DNA from 3 places in the Rhizobium sp. WW22 genome. Region 3 is predicted to be linked to each of the others. Evidence: predicted binding sites of a transcription regulator. Region 3 holds the regulator's gene; each other region holds the start of a gene.
What was found. The regulator LexA, encoded in region 3, represses DNA repair genes until DNA is damaged. The targets are predictions, from matches to a motif close to TGTTCNNNNTGTGTTCNG.
Positions count from the first base shown of each region.

Region 1: dinB (DNA polymerase IV) is a predicted target of LexA. The motif match lies at 3,555-3,572, and genes of this name have one in related genera.
Region 2: recA (recombinase RecA) is a predicted target of LexA. The motif match lies at 2,255-2,272, and genes of this name have one in related genera.

Region 1 is NZ_CP178199.1:1,924,688-1,931,124, reverse strand. It holds gene ACK83U_RS27890 (MFS transporter) at 1-1,398, opposite strand, end outside; gene ACK83U_RS27885 (helix-turn-helix transcriptional regulator) at 1,512-2,387, shown strand; gene dinB (DNA polymerase IV) at 2,401-3,498, opposite strand; gene ACK83U_RS27875 (hypothetical protein) at 3,885-4,199, shown strand; gene ACK83U_RS27870 (GNAT family N-acetyltransferase) at 4,212-4,772, opposite strand; gene ACK83U_RS27865 (Orn/Lys/Arg decarboxylase N-terminal domain-containing protein) at 4,794-6,437, opposite strand, start outside.
Region 2 is NZ_CP178198.1:1,537,327-1,543,763, forward strand. It holds gene alaS (alanine--tRNA ligase) at 1-868, opposite strand, end outside; gene recA (recombinase RecA) at 1,043-2,128, opposite strand; gene ACK83U_RS07740 (carbohydrate kinase family protein) at 2,367-3,311, shown strand; gene ACK83U_RS07745 (pseudouridine-5'-phosphate glycosidase) at 3,358-4,284, shown strand; gene trpS (tryptophan--tRNA ligase) at 4,343-5,362, opposite strand; gene cckA (cell cycle histidine kinase CckA) at 5,589-6,437, opposite strand, start outside.
Region 3 is NZ_CP178198.1:1,274,109-1,280,545, reverse strand. It holds gene eno (phosphopyruvate hydratase) at 177-1,451, opposite strand; gene kdsA (3-deoxy-8-phosphooctulonate synthase) at 1,600-2,439, opposite strand; partial or broken gene ACK83U_RS06420 (VOC family protein) at 2,436-3,322, opposite strand; gene lexA (transcriptional repressor LexA) at 3,743-4,465, shown strand; gene ACK83U_RS06410 (ComEC/Rec2 family competence protein) at 4,446-6,437, opposite strand, start outside.

The DNA of each region.
Region 1 (6,437 bases), on a different replicon from region 3:
GCGCTGCCGTGCCAATCGCAGAAGCGTGGCCACCAGCAGGATGGCCATTAGCCCGAGTTCGACGGCGATCGCCGTGACCCCGGCGGAGAGATAGGCGCTGGAATATTGCAGCACCTGGGCAAATACCGCCCCCAGGATCGCCGGCCCGAGACCCAGCGACACCTGCTGCATGGTTGCGAGCATGGCGCTGCCGGCGCCGGCATGTTCATGCGGCACGTCCGCCAGCCCCAGCCGGTAGAAGCTGTTGACGATCAGCGCCTGGCCGAAACCGATCAGGACTGTGGACGGAATGAGGTTGATGACGCCAGGTCGCGGCCAGACCGTTTCGAGCGTCACGATGAGCAGAGCAAGCCCGCTCATCTGGATCACGCAGCCCATCGCCAGCATGAGTTCGCGCCGTAGGTTTGCAAGGCGAGGCGTGACGAAAGCGGCCGAGACGAAGTAGGAGCCGCCAAGTGCAATCAAGGCATTGCCCGATTGCAGCGGGGTCAGCCCGGCACCTGCCTGCAAGGTAAGGGCGAAGACGAACATGAAGCCGCTCCAGCAGGTGAAGAAGAGTATGGCGATCAGCCCGCCGAATCGCATGCTGGAGATGCGCGTGAGCGACGGCGGCAGGATCGGGAAGGCGCCACGCGCCTCCTTGGAGCGCTGGATACGCCAAAGAAGTGCCACCAGCGGCAGGATCGGCACGAAGCCGAGCAGGCAAAGCCAGTTCCAGTGTAGCGACGGGCCGAGCGCGGTCGGCAGCAGGACCGACAAAGTCAGCAGCGCCAGCGTAATCATGCCCGACCAGTCGACCGGAACTCTGCCTTGGCCACGCGTTTCGGGGACATGGCGCCACACGCTGATCAGGATCAGGATGCAGACCGGCAGGTTGATGAGAAAGATACTGCGCCATCCGGAGCCGGCAATATTGGCAGAGATCAGGAAGCCGCCGAGAACCTGGCCGACGATGAAGGCGATGCCGCCAATTGCGCTGTAAAGCGAAACGGCGCGGGCGTGATCGCGTCCGGTCAGGCTGACATGGATGGTCGCCAGTACCTGCGGCACCATGAGTGCAGCCGCAATTCCCTGCAGCGCGCGCGCAACGATGAGGAAGGTGACTGATGTCGCTACCCCGCATAGCAGGGAGGCGAGGCAGAACAACAGGACGGCGAGGCCGAACATGCGCCTGCGGCCGAAATTGTCGCCGAGGCGCGCACCCATCGCCAGGCAGACGGCAAAGGCGACGCCATAGGCGGCGACGAAAAGCTCAAGTTCGGTCTCGCCGGCGTGCAGCGAGGCCGAGATGGCGGCGAGGCCGACATTGATGATGGAAAAATCGAGTTGCAGCAGCAATTGCCCGGCCAGCAGGATCAGCAGGCCGAATTGGCCAAGCCGGATTGGTGCGGAAGACATGGGGGACCTCAAAGTATTTTCAAAACTGAGTCCACAGCGTTTTACACCCATGTTAAACTGGTACAAGATACCTGTTTAGACTGGTATAAAAAGTGTCAGGCTGGAGAATGGAAATGCACGGCACGCTCGATATCGTCCCCAATCAGATGCTTTCGCGGGCACAGGAACTCGGCGAGATGTTGCGAAGACGGCGGGAATCCCTTGACCCGCAAAGATTGGGACTCGGTCGAGCAGGACGGATTCGTACACCCGGATTGCGGCGGGAAGAAGTGGCCTCGCGCGCCGATATCGGCATTACCTGGTATACCAAGCTGGAACAGGGCCGGCCGATCCGCGTGTCGCCGCGCGTGCTTCTCTCCGTTGCGCATGCTTTGGAATTCAACGAAGTCGAGACGGAGCATCTGTTCAGACTGGCCAATCTGCCGGTTCCGCCTCGCCTTGAAAATCCTCGCGTCTGCGAGCCGCTCACCGAGGCCAGCCAGCGCATTCTCGATCATCTCTGTCCTTATCCCGCCCTTATCCAGACGAAACGGTACAATATACGCGGCTTCAACGAGGCCTATCGCCGTCTTGTCGGCGTCGATCTGGATGCCCTTCCGCCCGAAGACCGGAACTGCATCTATCTGTCCCTCGTCAATCCCGCCTGGCGCGCAAGCCAGGCCGATCCCGACGAGATGCTGGCCAATATGGCAGCGCTGTTTCGTGCCTCTATGGCCGAGCATCTCGATGATCCGAGCTGGGAGCGGCAATTGGAACGCTATATGAGCGCTTCCGATCAGTTCCGCATCGTATGGGATCGCTATCAGCTCAAGGGCATCGAGAATACCGTGAAGCGTTTTCGGCTGGCGGATGGCACGGTCCTGCCGCTGCAATCCAACAATTGGTGGGCAAGCCCCAGCAATGACGACCGCATGATCGTCTACACACCCGTCGACGAAGCCGGGGCGGAGAAGCTGAACGCGATGATGAAGCGCAAGCGGTCTTGCTGAGCGGCTGCCTCCTTCAGATGCCAAGATCGAGCTGAGGCTGTGATCTCCCATTGTCGGCATCTTCGTTCGTCAAAGACGAAAGCGTGATGCCAAGCAGCCGGATCGGCCGGGCAAACGGGTGGACGGTTGCCAGAAGCGCCGAGGCTGTCTCAAGAACAGCGCCGCCGTCTGCGGCCGGCAAGGAGCTTGTCCGACTGCGTGTCGCTTGGGTGAAGTCCGAATATTTGATCTTCACGGTCACCGTCTTGGCGCTGAAACCGCCTGTTTCGCAGTAGCGCCAGACCTTCTGCGCTAAGGGCCGTAACTCCGCCGTCGCCAGCTCGAGATCGTCGATATCCTCGGCGAACGTATCTTCCGCGCCAATGGATTTGCGGATCCGGTCGGGCTTTACCTGGCGCTCGTCGATGCCGCGGGCGATACCGTAGAAATATGGGCCTGCCTTTCCGAAGTGCTCCTGCAGGAAGGCAAGCGATTTCGACTTCAGGTCTAGCCCTGTTTCGATGCCGAGTTTGTGCATCCGCTCGGCGGTCGCCGGCCCGACGCCATGGAATTTCTTGACGGGAAGCGTTTCGACGAAGGCCGGCCCGTTCTTCGGCGTAATGACAGCCTGACCATTGGGCTTATTGAGGTCACTTGCCATCTTGGCGAGGAACTTGTTGTAGGAAATGCCGGCAGAAGCATTGAGACCAGTGACCTGCTTGATCTTGGTCCGGATCTCCAGCGCGATCTCGGTGGCGATCTCCATGCCCTTGTGGTTCTGGGTGACGTCGAGATAGGCCTCGTCGAGCGAGAGCGGCTCGATAATCGAAGTATATTCGGCGAAGATTTCGCGGATTTGCTGCGACACTGCCCTGTAGACGTCGAAGCGCGGCGGCACGAAAATCAGGTCCGGGCATTTGCGCTTCGCCGTGATCGAAGGCATCGCCGAGTGAACGCCGAAGGCGCGGGCCTCGTAGCTTGCGGCCGCGACCACGCCGCGCGCTGCCGACCCGCCGACCGCAAGCGGCTTGCCGCGCAGCTCGGGATTGTCTCGCTGTTCGACCGACGCATAAAATGCATCCATATCGACATGGATGATCTTCCGAACAGGGTTTGTGTTGGTGTCGTTCATGGCGATCTCGGTCATCATGCTGCAGGTTCAAGCATGGACCCTTCAATTATAGAATCTGAAACAAATACAGAACATATCATCCCTGATCACGATATCAAACCGGCTCCGTTGTCGTGCCGGAGAGATGCGGGAAAATCGCTCTGTGACAGTCATTCGCAAGTGCCACCTTGGAGATGCCTTCGAGGCTTCTTATCTCTTGTCTATCCCCCAATACGGAGCCTCAAGATGGGCCAAATCGCAACCGAACCCCTTTCCGACCTGCCGATGGAAATCCTTCCGCCCGAGCATGACGAGGAATCTCGATCTAACGGAACCGCGTGCCTATGCTGCCGAAGGCAGCGAGCGGCGCGGAAGATGGATGAGGATGGTTGCGGCATATGTGACGAATGCCTGGCGCCATGACGAACGACGCGCTGCTGGCGTCCGAATTGTCGGACTTCGAACATGCGCTTGCGAAGCTGTCTGACGGCTATTCGGAGGGGCGCTTCCAAGATCGCCCCTGGGGTGTGACGGTCAAGCGATCGCCTGACGGGAAGCGAGTTTGGCTCTATGGCGAGGAGCTTGGCGGGACCGATGTCGTCAGCTTCAATCTCTATGTGCTCTCCGGAGCCAGCCTCACCCTCAAGCCTTGCGAAATGTCCTCGTCGAAAGTCGTGGATTTCGTGCTGGGTTTCAGGCCAGCTCAAACGCAGCCGGTATAAGCCCCCTTTGCTTCAGCGGGTGGAGAGCGGCGGCGGAGGCGGCTGCGTGGTTGAGCCGGGACCGAGCGAGCGCTGGACCATCACGGTGTCGGCCCAGCGGCCGTAACGATAGGCAACCGCCGGCAGAAGGCCGACGCGAACGAAGCCGAAGCGCTCGTGCAAGGCCAGCGACGCCGCGTTGTCGGCATCGATATAGCCGATCATCTGCCGGAAACCGGCCGCGGCACAGGCGTCGATCAGTCCGCGCATGAGCAGGCTCCCGACGCCTTGGCCAACATGGTCGTGATGCACATAGATCGAATGCTTGACGGTATAGCGATAGGCCGGACGCTTGCGGAACAGCACCACATAGGCATAGCCGACGACCTTCTCACCCTCGATCGCAACGACATGCGGGAAGCGTTTGTCCTTCAAATTCTTGCGCCGTTCGCGCAGATCGTCCGGCTGCGGCGTATCGCTATCATCAACTCCAGCCTCGACGCCGCGGTGAATATGGCGGCGATAGATTGCCAGCATGGCATCGACGTCGCTCTCCCGGGACGGGCGAACGATGATTGTTTTATCCTGCTTCATGTCCGAACCTGAATTCCAAGCCTATTCCGCGACGACGTAGGTATAGAGCCGGATTTTGCCGGCTGCATCAATCTCGCGATAGAGGCCCTGGATCTCCACCTCGAAACCGGGGAAGGTATTGAAGCAGGTTTCAAACATCTTGAGATAGTCGATCATGGGCTTTGCCTGCTCCGTCAGGCGCTCGCCCGGCACGATGGTCGCGATACCCGGAGGATAGACGACGAAGGGCGTCGTTGCGATGCGGCCGGCAATGGCGTCGATCGGCAGATAGTCGACATCGTTGCGAACAAGGCAACGTGCAGCATCATGCGGCGACATGGCGATCGGCGGCAGGTGTTCGGCGGAAAACTGCTTTGTCTGCAGCGCGCTGACATCGGCCTGGCGGAAGAAATTGTGCATCTCCGCGCAGAGATCGCGCAGCCGCACCCCTGCATAGCGGCCGGGACGGCGGCGATAGAATTCCGGAATTGCCTCTTCCAGCAGCGCATTGTCGTCATGAAGCTTCTTGAAGGCGACAAGGCCGCTGATCAACGTACCGGCCTTGCTGGCTTCGACACCGGGGGTGAGGAGGAAGAGCAGCGAATTGAGATCGTTCTTTTCCGCGACGATACGGTTTTCGCGCAGATATTGCGCGACCACCGGCGCCGGTATGCCGTGTTCCGTGTATTTCCCCGTTCGGCGATCAAAGCCCGGTGTCAGCAGGGTAAGCTTGTTCGGGTCCGTCATGGCAAAACCCGGTTCCATGCCGGAAAAGCCGTGCCATGCCGCATCGGGCGTCAGGTGCCAGAAGGCGGGATTGGTGGCGAGTTGGTCGGTCGCGACGCTTTCCCACGACACGTCATGCACTGCGCCTGGGCTCGATACATCCGGGATCGCAACGCGGTCTGGCACGAAAGGCTCGAAGAACCAACGGCGTTCGGGACGATGCTCCTTCTCCTCGAATTCGCGACGCACGGCGCGGATTTTCTTGCGCAGCTCGATGCCGAGGCGGATCGTGTCGTCCCAAAGCACTTCGCCCGAGCGCCCCTTCATCATTTGCGCGCCCACGTCGAGCGAGGCGAAGAGCGGATAGAAGGGCGATGTCGAGGCGTGCTGCATGAAGCTTTCGTTGAAGCGTCGGTGCTCCACGCGGCGCTTCTGGCCGGTGATGTGCCTATCCTTCATGTGGATCTGGGAAGCCTGTGAGAAGCTTGCCAGCTGCTTATGGGTGGATTGCGTGGCGATGATGCCCGGCGCATCCGGGCCGAGGTCGGAAAGACCCATGGCAAAGCGCCCGGCATAAAGCGGATGGAACTTCATGAAGCCCGCCCAGGCCTCGTCGAAGAGGATGTAGTCGCAGAGATGCCCGATGCGCTTGAGGATCATCTCGGCGTTGTGGATGGTGCCGTCATAGGTGCACTGTTCCACGACCGCGACGCGGAACGGGCGAGGCTTCTTGTAGGCTTCCGGATCTTTCACCAGCGGATGGGTGCGGATGCGCTCGCGCAGCGCCTCCTCGTCCATTTCAGCGAAATCCATGGGACCGATCAAGCCATAGAGATTGCGTCTGGTCGGCAGATAGACCGGAATGCCGCCCGAGATCATCAGGGCGCCGTGATGGGCGGCCTTGTGGTTGTTGCGGTCGAACAGCACGAGGTCGCCATCGGTGACGAGCGCTGAGAGCGC
Region 2 (6,437 bases), 260 kb from region 3:
CATCGGCGATCAGGAAGGCGGAGGAGCGCAGGTGATCGGCGATCACACGGTGGCTGGCGCGATGCTCGCCTTCCGCCTTTACACCGGTCGCCTCTTCCGAGGCTTCGATCAGCGCGCGGAACAGGTCGATATCGTAGTTGTCATGCTTGCCCTGCAGCACGGCGGCAACGCGCTCGAGTCCCATGCCGGTGTCGATCGACGGACGCGGCAGGTCGACGCGCTGCTCCTTGGTGATCTGCTCGAACTGCATGAAGACGAGATTCCAGATCTCGATGAAGCGGTCGCCGTCTTCTTCCGGAGAGCCGGGAGGGCCACCCCAGATGTGATCGCCGTGATCGTAGAAAATCTCTGAACAGGGACCGCAAGGACCGGTATCGCCCATCGCCCAGAAATTGTCGCTGGTGGCGATGCGGATAATCCGATCGTCGGAAAGGCCGGCAATCTTCTTCCACAGGTTAAAGGCGTCGTCGTCGGTATGATAGACCGTGACCAGCAGGCGCTTGGCATCGAGGCCGAATTCCTTGGTGATCAGGTTCCAGGCAAGCTCGATGGCGCGCTCCTTGAAATAGTCGCCAAAGGAGAAATTGCCGAGCATCTCGAAGAAGGTGTGATGACGGGCGGTATAGCCGACATTGTCGAGGTCGTTATGCTTGCCGCCGGCGCGCACGCATTTCTGCGCGGTAGACGCCGTCGTATAGGGACGCTGCTCCAGGCCGGTGAACACGTTCTTGAACTGCACCATGCCGGCATTGGTGAACATCAATGTCGGATCGTTGCGCGGCACCAGCGGGCTCGACGGCACGATCTCGTGGCCGTTTTTCTTAAAATAGTCGAGGAAGGTCGACCGGATTTCATTCACACCGCTCATATGGGGCCCTTCAGTCCTGCGCTCAGCAACTTGCATCAAAGTCAGTGGCTTTTATCGTCCGCTCCCGGCGCTGTCCAGCCGCACGAACAAAACCGGCCGCACATCCCTTGGACAATACGGCCGGTTTCGACTTTTGGGTCTCGATCTTAGGTCGGGAATTGCTTCCCCAAGCCTTTATTCGCCAGAGGTATCGCCATCCTCGGCATCGGGGCCGCCATTCTGCAGGAAGCGATCGGCGATCAGGCCGGCATTCTGGCGCAGCGACAATTCGATTTCGCGCGAGAGATCCGGATTGTCGCGCAGGAAGATTTTCGCGTTCTCGCGGCCCTGGCCGAGACGCTGGCTGTTATAGGAAAACCAGGCGCCGGACTTTTCGACGATGCCGGCCTTGACGCCGAGATCGACCAGTTCGCCGGTCTTGGAAACGCCTTCGCCATACATGATGTCGAATTCGACCTGCTTGAAGGGAGGCGCCATCTTGTTCTTGACGACCTTGACGCGCGTCTGGTTGCCGATCACCTCTTCGCGCTCCTTGACAGCGCCAATGCGGCGGATATCGAGGCGAACCGAGGCGTAGAACTTCAGCGCGTTACCGCCCGTCGTCGTTTCCGGCGAACCGAACATGACGCCGATCTTCATGCGGATCTGGTTGATGAAGATCACCATGGTGTTGGACTTCGAGATGGAAGCCGTGAGCTTGCGCAGCGCCTGGCTCATCAGGCGGGCCTGCAGGCCCGGCAGGCTGTCGCCCATTTCGCCTTCGATTTCGGCGCGCGGAGTCAATGCCGCAACGGAGTCGACGACGAGGACGTCGATCGCACCGGAGCGCACCAGTGTATCGGTGATTTCAAGCGCCTGTTCACCGGTATCCGGCTGCGAGATCAACAGGTTCTGCAGGTCGACGCCGAGCTTGCGGGCATAGACCGGATCCAGCGCATGTTCTGCGTCCACGAAGGCGCAGATGCCCCCCTTTTTCTGTGCCTCTGCAATGGTCTGCAGGGCCAAAGTCGTCTTACCCGAGCTTTCCGGCCCGTAGATTTCGATGATGCGCCCCTTCGGCAAGCCGCCAATGCCGAGAGCGATATCGAGGCTCAGAGAGCCGGTGGAAACCGTTTCGATTTCGACCACGTTCTCGTTGGAGCCGAGCTTCATGATCGAGCCCTTGCCGAACGACCGCTCAATTTGAGAGAGTGCCGCTTCAAGTGCCTTGCTTTTATCCACCGATTTGTCCTCTACAAGCCGCAAAGAATTCTGAGACATTCGATCCACCTTTAGGTTATTGAAGCCGCTCTAGCAATGTCGTCGCCGATGAGAATTCTGTACTCCATTTGTTCTCTTATCGCAAGAGCACAACAAGCAATTGAAAGAAAAAGATAAAATGATTTCCGTTCTACTTTTGTTTTCTTCTTTCTTCCCAGATACTTACGGTTATGAGGCGGCCAATTCACGCATGTCGCCGCCCCGCTCGATTCGTCTTTTGACTGCTGAGGATAACCCTATGGCGAAAAAGATTCTCGTTCTCGGCGGCGCCCATATAGACCGGCGTGGCCGCATCTTCGGCGAGACGGCCCCCGGCGCCAGCAACCCCGGCGCATGGTTCGAGGAGCCCGGCGGCGGCGGCTTCAATGCGGCGCGAAATCTCGCCCGCCTCGGCTTCGACGTAAAGCTGATCTCGCCCCGCGGCGGCGACCCCTCCGGCGAAATGGTGGCCGAGGCTGCAAGCCACGCCGGCATCGACGACAAGCCCTTCGTCTTCCTCGATCGCAAGACGCCGAGCTATACCGCGATCCTTGAGAATGACGGCAATCTGGTCATCGCGCTTGCAGATATGGAGCTCTACAAGCTCTTCATTCCGCGACGCCTGGCGATTCGCGCCGTTCGCGATGCCTTCGATGAAACCGACCTCATTCTCTGCGACGCCAATCTGCCGGCCGAAACCTTAGGCGCAATCGCGGCAAGAGCCGCTATATGCGGCAAGCCGGTCGCCGCTATCGCCATCTCGCCGGCAAAAGTGGTGCGGCTAAAGCCGAGCCTTGCCGGCATTGACCACCTGTTCCTCAACGAAGCCGAAGCCGCCGCATTGACTGGAATCCGCCCGGAAGACCCACGCGAATGGGTGAGCGCTTTGCGCGCGCTCGATCTGCGCAACGGCGTGATCACGCGTGGCAAGCGCCCCCTGATCGCATTCTCGCGTGATATCGTGGTCAGCTTGCAGCCGCCTATCGTCGAAGATGTCGCCGATGTCACCGGTGCGGGAGACTCGCTTGCCTCCGGCGTTCTTTCGGCGCTGATGGCCGGCCACGATCTCGCAGAAGCCGTCCGTCATGGCGCGGCGGCAGCGGCAATCACCGTCCAGTCCCCCTATGCGACGGCAGAAAATCTCTCTCCCGAGCTGCTAAAGACAGTGCTGGCCCTTGTTCCCGAGGCCGATATTCTGTCATGAAGCCTGTTCAAAACGCGTATATTGTTTCAGTGAATTGGAAACGACAATGACCCAGCCTATCTCGCCCCTGCTTCCGATCTCCTATTCGAAGGAAGTCGCTGCCGCCAAGCTGCGCGGTGCGCCGATCGTTGCGTTGGAATCAACGATCATCACCCACGGCATGCCCTACCCCGGCAATATCGAGATGGCCCGCAGCGTCGAAGCGATCATCCGGCAGGAAGGCGCGGTACCCGCGACCATCGCTGTCATCCATGGCACGTTGCATATCGGCCTGGAGCCGCAAGAGCTGGAAGCATTGGCCAAGACGGAAGGTGCGATGAAGGTTTCGCGCGCCGACATTGCCTTTGCGATCGCCGAACGCCGCACGGGCGCGACCACCGTTGCCGCCACGATGATCGCGGCCGCCCGCGCCGGCATCAAGGTTTTCGCCACCGGCGGCATCGGGGGCGTCCATCGCGGCGCCGAAGAAAGTTTCGATATTTCGGCCGATCTTGAAGAGCTGTCCCGCACCGGCGTCATCGTTGTCTGCGCCGGCGCCAAGGCGATCCTCGATATTCCGAAGACGCTCGAAGTGCTCGAAACCCGCGGCGTTCCGGTCGTCACCTACGACAGCACCGAGTTTCCGGCCTTCTGGTCGCGCTCCTCCGGCCTGACGAGCCCGCTGACGCTGAACAGCCCGGCTGCGATCGCCAACTTCCAGACGACCCGCGAGCAGCTCGGCATCGATGGCGGCATGCTGATCGCCAATCCGGTTCCGGAAGCCGACGAGATCCCGCGCGAGGAGATGGAAATCTATATCGAGCGGGCCCTCGACAGCGCCGAGCGCGACGAGATCACCGGCAAGGCGGTTACGCCCTATCTGCTGAGCACGATCTTCGACATCACCGAAGGCCGCAGCCTCAAGACCAACATCGCGCTTGTCGAAAACAATGCGCGTTTGGCCGCGGAAATCGCCGTAGCTCTGGCGGACTAATCAAGACCCTCGTCACAGGAACGGCCGGGGGTGCGAGCGCCCGGCCGTTGTCATTCTTTCAAGTGAGAGAGAACAGACCCAGCGCTGACCTTAATTCGGCAAGCGTCGCCTCTGTCCGTTGCCTCGCCTTTCGCGTCCCCTCTCGCAAGACTTCCATCACATAGTCCGGTTCAGCGGCATAAAGCGCACGACGCTCTCGGATCGGCGCGAGCAGCGCCTGCAAGCCATCCTCGAGATGTCTCTTCAAGGTGACGTCGCCAAGTCCGCCGCGGCGATAATGCTCTTTCATCTCTTCGACGAATTGCCGATCCTCGCAAAAGGCATCGAAATAGGTGAAGACGATGTTTCCCTCGACCTTGCCGGGATCGCTGACACGCAGGTGATCCGGATCGGTATACATGCGCCGCACCGCATCCCTGATCTCATCGGACGATGCCGAAAGCGGGATCGCATTGCCCTGCGATTTGCTCATCTTCGCCTTGCCGTCGACGCCGGGCAGACGCCCGATAGCCGGCACCATCGCTGTAGCCTCCACCAGAACGTCTCGCTCGATCTGCCGGTTGAGACGGCGAACGATCTCATTGGTCTGCTCGATCAACGGCGCCTGATCCTCGCCGACGGGAACGACGGTCGCCTTAAAGGCGGTGATATCGGCGGCCTGCGCGACCGGGTAGCAGAGAAAGCCGGCCGGCACATCGCGTTCGAAACCGCGCAGCTGGATCTCTGTCTTGATCGTCGGATTGCGCTCCAGGCGACTGACCGTAACGAAATTCAGATAGAGTAGTGTCAATTCCGCCAACGCGGGTAAAGCGGATTGAACACAGATCGTTGTCAGCGCCGGATCGATGCCGACCGCAAGATAGTCCGTGGCGACTTCAAGGACGTTGCGCTGCACTTTCTGGGGATCATGCGCATTGTCCGTCAGTGCCTGCGTATCCGCCAAGAGCAGGAATTGCTCATGGCTGTGCTGAAGTGCAACGCGGCTTTTCAGCGACCCGGCATAATGGCCGAGATGGAGTGGACCCGTGGTCCGGTCGCCCGTCAGGATGACGGGACGATTATCGGTAAGGGAAAACATTTCATTGCTCCGCAAAAGGAGCCGCCGCAATCGGGAAGGGAAAAACGGAAATGGACCATGCCTGCCGGATTACGGCGGCAGGGTCGATTTCAAGACATGACGACTGCCGCTCCTAGAAGGAGCGCCACCACATTTGGAAAACGGGCTTGGCGAGGTCGATCATGGGCGGTTGATTACATCGTTGCGCCTCAATCGGCAACATGGAGAGGCGCGAAACGCCTCCTTCTTAATTCTTGTCCAGGGTCTCGCGTACGACGACGGCAAGCTGTTTCAGCGAGAATGGCTTCGGCAGGAAGCCGAATTGGGCGTCCGCTGGCAGGTTGCGGGCAAAGGCATCCTCGGCATAACCCGAAACGAAGATGAACTTCAGATCCGGATATTTCTTGCGCAATTCGCGCAGCAGCGTCGGCCCGTCCATCTCGGGCATGACGACGTCGGAGACGACGACATCGACCTGTCCGTCGAGCTCCTCCATGATGTCGAGCGCCTCAACGCCGGAGCCGGCCTCGTGGACGGTATAACCCCGCGTCTCAAGCATGCGCTTGCCACCGCGGCGTACCGCCTCTTCGTCCTCGACAAGCAGCACGACAGCGGACTTGCCTGTAAGATCGGCCGGTTCTTCCGAAGAAGGGGCGACACCCGCACCCTGGTCCATGGCCGTAACATCGCGGCTTTCCGACACTTTCGCTTCGGTTACCGAGGGCATTTCCACGATGTGCCGCGGCAGGAAAATGCGGAAGGTCGTTCCCTTGCCAACTTCCGATTCCGGCTGGATGTAGCCGCCGGATTGCTTGATGATGCCGTAAACCATGGCAAGGCCGAGGCCGGTGCCCTTGCCCACTTCCTTGGTCGTGAAGAAGGGCTCGAAAATCTTGTCCATGATCTCAGGCGCGATACCGGTTCCGGTATCGCTGACCTCGACGAGCACCATGTCCTCATGCGGAAGGTAGGGATAGTTGAAGGCGCTGACATCGGCCGCGCGCAGATTGCGGGTGCGCAGCGTCAGCGTACCGCCGCCCGGCATGGCATCGCGGGCATTGACGCAGAGGTTGATCAGCACCTGCTCGAACTGTGA
Region 3 (6,437 bases):
CATTCGGCCCAAACAAGATCACATGAAATCAAATACCTGGAGCCAAGATAACCGGCAGAGATTAACCGTCCGTTGACTCTAACTGCCAGGGCCAACAAAAAACCGCGCCCGAAGGCGCGGTTCAATCCAAGCGAACAATCTGGCCGCGGATCCAGATGGATCCGACAAATCAGATATCAACCGCGCAGGATAGAGCGGCCGGCATATTTTGCCTGCGGGCCGAGCGCTTCCTCGATACGGATGAGCTGGTTGTACTTGGCAAGACGGTCCGAACGCGACAGCGAGCCGGTCTTGATCTGCCCGCAGTTGGTGGCGACAGCGAGATCGGCGATCGTGGAATCTTCCGTTTCGCCGGAGCGGTGCGACATGACGGCGGTGTAGTTCGCCTTGTGCGCAGTTTCCACGGCGTCGAGGGTCTCGGTCAGCGAGCCGATCTGGTTGACCTTGACGAGGATCGAGTTGGCTACACCCATGCCGATACCATCGCGCAGGCGGGCAGAGTTGGTGACGAACAGGTCGTCGCCGACGAGCTGGGTCTTCTTGCCGATGAGGTCGGTCAGCGTCTTCCAGCCTTCCCAATCGTCTTCAGCCATGCCGTCTTCGATCGAAACGATCGGGTACTTGGCTGCGAGTTCTGCGAGGTATTCAGCCATGGCGCCGGATTCCAGCGTGCGGCCTTCGCCCTCGAGAACATACTTGCCGTCCTTGAAGAATTCGGTCGAAGCGCAATCGAGGCCGAGAGCAATTTCTTCGCCCGGCTTGTAGCCGGCCTTCTCGATCGACTTCATGATGAAGTCGAGAGCTGCCGGGGCGCTGGAAAGGCCCGGTGCGAAACCACCTTCGTCACCGACGTTAGTGTTGTGGCCCTGCGATGCCAGTTCCTTCTTCAGAACGTGGAAGACTTCCGAACCCATGCGGACGGCTTCGCGGATCGAGTCAGCGCCGATCGGCAGGATCATGAATTCCTGGAAGTCGATCGGGTTGTCGGCATGGGCGCCACCGTTGATGATGTTCATCATCGGGACTGGCAGCAGGCGGGCATGAGCGCCGCCGACATAACGGTAGAGCGGCAGGTTGGCGCTCTGGGCAGCAGCCTTGGCAACGGCGAGCGAGACGCCGAGGATGGCATTGGCGCCGAGGCGCGACTTGTTCGGCGTGCCGTCGAGCTCGATCATGATGTTGTCGAGCTGGATCTGGTTTTCGGCATCCATGCCGCCGATCGCGTCGAAGATTTCCGAATTGACGGCTTCGACGGCCTTCTCGACACCCTTGCCATGGTAGCGCTTGCCGCCATCGCGAAGCTCTACAGCTTCATGCGCGCCGGTCGACGCACCCGACGGAACCGCCGCGCGGCCCATGCTGCCATCTTCGAGGTAGACATCGACTTCGACAGTCGGATTGCCACGGCTGTCGAGAATCTCGCGGGCGATAATGTCGGTGATTGCGGTCATGATAGCTCCCTGCTCGCTGGTTTATAAATCGATTTAAATCGTCTTAATCGAAGGCGCGGAAATTTCAATGGCGATCCGCGCCGCGATTTGGCACTCCTGCAGGCCCGTAACGCAAGTTCATGTCAGCCTGTTGAATGCCGGCTTTATTTCAGGCCTTGGCGATGGCGTCGAAGGCCAGCAGCTTCTCCAGAAGCCGCGGCATATCCTTCAGATAGACCATGTTCGGGCCATCGGATGGTGCATTGTCCGGATCCTCATGCGTCTCGACAAAAACGCCTGCGACACCGACGGCAACGGCGGCGCGCGCCAGCGTCTCGACGAACCGGCGATCGCCGCCGGTCGAACCGCCCTGTCCGCCTGGCTGCTGCACGGAATGGGTCGCGTCGAAGATGACGGGCGCGCCCATCGCCGCCATGATCGGCAGCGAGCGCATGTCGGAAACAAGCGTATTGTAACCAAAGGAGGCGCCGCGCTCGCAAAGAAGAATATTCGGATTGCCGCTTTCGTTCAGCTTGGCAAGCACGTTCTTCATATCCCATGGCGCCAGGAACTGGCCCTTCTTGACGTTGACCACGCGGCCGGTCTTGGCAGCGGCAACCAAAAGGTCTGTCTGGCGCGACAGGAAAGCCGGGATCTGCAGTATATCGACCGTCTTGGAAACGATGGCGCACTGCTCTTCCGTGTGGATGTCGGTCAGGACCGGGAAGCCATATTCCTTCTTCAGGTCTTCAAAGACTTCCAGCGCCTTTTCCAGCCCGATGCCGCGCTTGCCCGACAGCGATGTACGGTTCGCCTTGTCGAAGGAGGACTTGTAGACGAGGCCGATGCCCAGCTTGCCGCAAAGTTCCTTCAAAACGCCGGCAACCATGAAAGCATGGTCGCGGCTTTCCATCTGGCAGGGACCGGCGATCAGCGACAGCTTTGCAGTATTGGAAAAAAGGACCTTGGAGGCGCCCTCGCCGACGGTGACTTCGGAATTTGTGCTCATTTTATCTCCTCAAAGGCGAACAATGCGCCCTGACCGGGCGCCAACCTCGCCAATAGACGATTGTTCTTACGCGTATAGGTGACGCCGTTAGCAGTGAAATGCGACGATGTCACGGAAAGATCGCGCGTTTTGAAAAGGATTGCCCGCGCCCTGAGCCCCGGATCATTCGTGCGAACAGGCAGATCATAGAATGCCTCCATTCCTTCCGGCGTCAAAATCTCGAGATCGGCATTGGCAGTCCTGATCGTCAGGCCAAAGGAATGTTCCATAATGCGTGGGTCGCCGACAACCTCTTCGAAGAAACCGCGATAGACCGCCGGCTTCGGCGCGCAAAGCGCTACCCGCGCGATACCAGTCACGCCGTTCTCGTGACGCTCGAGCGCGCTGCGATCAGCCGGCAGCGGATTGATGCGCTGACAGCAGAAAGCGAGAAAATCCGGCGCGCGCAGATCGGCGGCAAGGGCAAGACGAAAGCCTGCCGTGGTTTCGGTTCCATCCGGCATCTCATCGGACGGGAGAAATCCAGCATTCGCCCCGCCGAAATCGCCGCCGCGTTGAAACGCTTGTCATCCGCCACCGCATCATCCGTACCGAATACCACGGCCGAGAAGCCATCATCCCCCACCCGGAAACGATAAGCCTGATCGCGCGCGACGAAAACATTGCCATCCACGATGCTCTTCTCGCATTGCTCCGGAGATGCGACGCCCAGAGGTTCGAGATAGGTTTTATCGGCAAGGAAGACGCAGGCATTCTGAGTGCCAAAGGGATGGCACGCATCTGGAGCCACGGTGAAACCGAGCTTGCCGAGACGTTCGCGCGCCAGAGCGATGTTGACGGTCGGCAGCACGAGATGATCCAGCGGATGCGGAGACGAAATCATGGCTTCTCCTGTTTGCTTGCGGAAGCAGATTTGCGCCCATCCCCCAAGCAATTCAAGATGGAAGGATGGAACATCCCGAAGCACACGACATGGATCGAAGGCGATCTCGCAAACGTGATTGCTGATTCTCTCCCATAGCCGGCTCATGCAGTAGCGCGGCACTTTGATCCAAATGCTGGGCGCACGGACTGAACGACAAGGCCCTGGAAGCGAACAGAGCGGCATTTCTCATATTTTTCCATGGGTTAACGCAGATATGGCGCCTCGATGTTCCGATCCGATCCATTCGCAAATGGTAATTATTTAACTGCCCCCACAAGGCTTTACCGAAATTTAAGCACTTGCGGAACACATATGGAACATATAGTGTCCGTTCTGGATTTGTTTCACGGCTTTTCTTGATTCTGAGGTTCCAAGACGATGTTGACGCGCAAGCAGCAGGAACTGCTTCTCTTCATTCACGAACGCATGAAGGAATCCGGTGTTCCGCCATCCTTCGACGAGATGAAGGATGCACTGGATCTGGCATCCAAATCCGGCATTCACCGCCTGATCACGGCGCTGGAGGAGCGAGGTTTCATCCGCAGGCTGCCGAACCGGGCCAGAGCGCTCGAAGTCATCAAGCTTCCCGACGCCTATAATCCGAGCCTGCAACAGCGCCGCGGTTTTTCGCCCAGCGTCATCGAGGGCAGCCTCGGCAAGCCGCAGCCCGTTGCCCCGCCCGCTCCGTCGAAAGTGGCAAATGACGATCACAACGGCTCGGCGTCCGTACCTGTGATGGGCCGCATCGCCGCCGGCGTTCCGATCTCGGCAATCCAGAACAATACGCACGACATTACCGTTCCCGCCGACATGCTCGGCTCCGGCGAACATTATGCGCTCGAAGTTCGCGGGGATTCGATGATCGATGCCGGAATTTTCGACGGCGACACGGTCATCATCCGCAATTCGACGACGGCCAATCCCGGCGATATCGTCGTTGCACTCGTCGACGATGAAGAAGCTACCTTGAAGCGCTTCCGTCGCAAGGGTGCCTCCATCGCGCTGGAAGCCGCCAACCCAGCCTATGAAACCCGCATCTTCGGGCCGGATCGCGTCAAAGTTCAGGGCAAGCTCGTCGGCCTTATTCGTCGCTATCACTGACCGGTGAATTGTCCAGAACTGGTGGTGCCTTTGCAATTGGCGCGTCGAATTTGTCGGTGCGCCAATCATAGGTTCGATGCCTGGTCCATGGGCGCTGCGGGTTGTTGAATGCGGCTGAGATGATGGGCTTGTCTACGGAAAGCACCATTTCGATGGAGCCGGTTTTGCGCAATGTCGCACCGGTTATGAGCGTTGCTCCGGAGCGGCAATGGTCCAGCCGCAGCCGGATTGGCGTCACGATAATATTCCCGGTGTCGCAAGCCGTGGGCAGATAGGCTGCGTTCTCGATGGTGACCAATATCGCGCCGTTTTCGAGCATGGCGACACACCATGCTCCCTTCTGACAGGCAAAGCTGCCTTGCATGGTGCGGTCTAAAGCTTCTTCCATTGCGGTGCGGACCGCCTTCTGCTCGTCATTGCTTAATCGCTTATGCCGATCCGTCTTGCTGATCTGCGGAAGCCGGCTATCGGTCGGGAGCATGGTCGGCGGTTGATGTTCGGCCGCGACGAGCGCTTTCTGCCATTGCTCGAAGATGAAGGCCTGCGGTCTCTCGCGATTGGTGGCGAGGATATCGTTCTGGCGCAAGGCAACCAGAATGCCATCTTCCGAGATCATCAGATCCGGCTTCGGCACACCAGAGCCGAACGCGGCTACACCGACAGATGACAGCAGCAGCAACAGGCCCAGATGGCGAAGCCGGGTCCGCAGCATGCTCATGGTCAGGAAGCCAGCGATGAAAGTCGGCATCAGCCAGCCGGGCTGGCGACCGAAGGTAATGTCACCTCCCCACCCAGCCACCGTTTTTGCAACAGCGATCACAAGCTCCAGTCCCTCACCGGTGACTTTCCAGAACGGTCCATCGATTCCGAAAGGCATCAGCAGCATCGCCATCATACCGAAGGGCATGACGATGAAAGAGACGACGGGCATGGCCGCAAGGTTGGCAGCAAGTCCATATGTCGCCAACCGGTGAAAATGCTCGATCGAGAAAATGGCCGTCGACGCACCGCCGATGAACGAGGTCGACATCACGCCTCCAAAGAAGCGTGTGACGAACAGTAGCGGACTTAACAGACGGATGCGCGGCAGGATGTTTTCGCGATGCCGCCGTCGTTTCCAGAGCGAATAGCCTGATACCAGCGCCAGCGTAGCGGCGTAAGACATCTGGAAACTCGGACCGAGTACCTGAGACGGTGACAAGACTAGGATGACGATGGCTGAGAGCGCCACATTGCGCAAGCTGATGGATGGCCTGTCGAAAAGCACGGCCACCAGCATGATCGCCATCATGATGAAGGCGCGTTCGGCGGAGACGCCGAATCCGGAAATGAGGTAATAGGCCGTTACCGTTAGAAGCGCGCCGAAGGCTGCGAACTTCTTCGTCGGCCAAGCCTGGACGACACCGGGAAACAGGCTGAACAAATAGCGCAGACCGACATAGAAAATGCCAGCCGACAGCGCCATGTTGAGGCCGGAAATTGCAATGATGTGGGTCAGGCCGGCAATTCTCAGGGCTTCGGTCGTATCCTTCGAGATCGCACGTCTCTCATCGGTGACAAGCGCCGCTGCAAAGGCGCCGGTATCTCCTGGCAAGGTTTGCCTGATGCGGTCGCCGATGCTATTGCGCAGGCCAGCGAGCCAGATATCGGCCGCATCTAGTAACGAGCCGGCGGCATTATCACTAGATGGTGATAATAATTCCGGCGTTCCGTAGGCAAAGCCATTCGCGCCGATGCCGTTGAAATAGGAGCTGAAGGCAAAATCGTTGAGACCCGCCAATGCCGGTCCGGCCGGAGGCGTCAGGCGCGCCCTGCCCCGGATCCGATCCCCCAGATCGAACGGCTCCGCCTGCTTGCGCACGAAGACCGTAACCCGCTGCGGCGCGCGGCGGATAGAGGGTTTTTCCGTTGCCTCGACGCGGACGATATAGCGCCAGCGCCCATTGTCATAGGATTCCCGTCGCTCGATCTG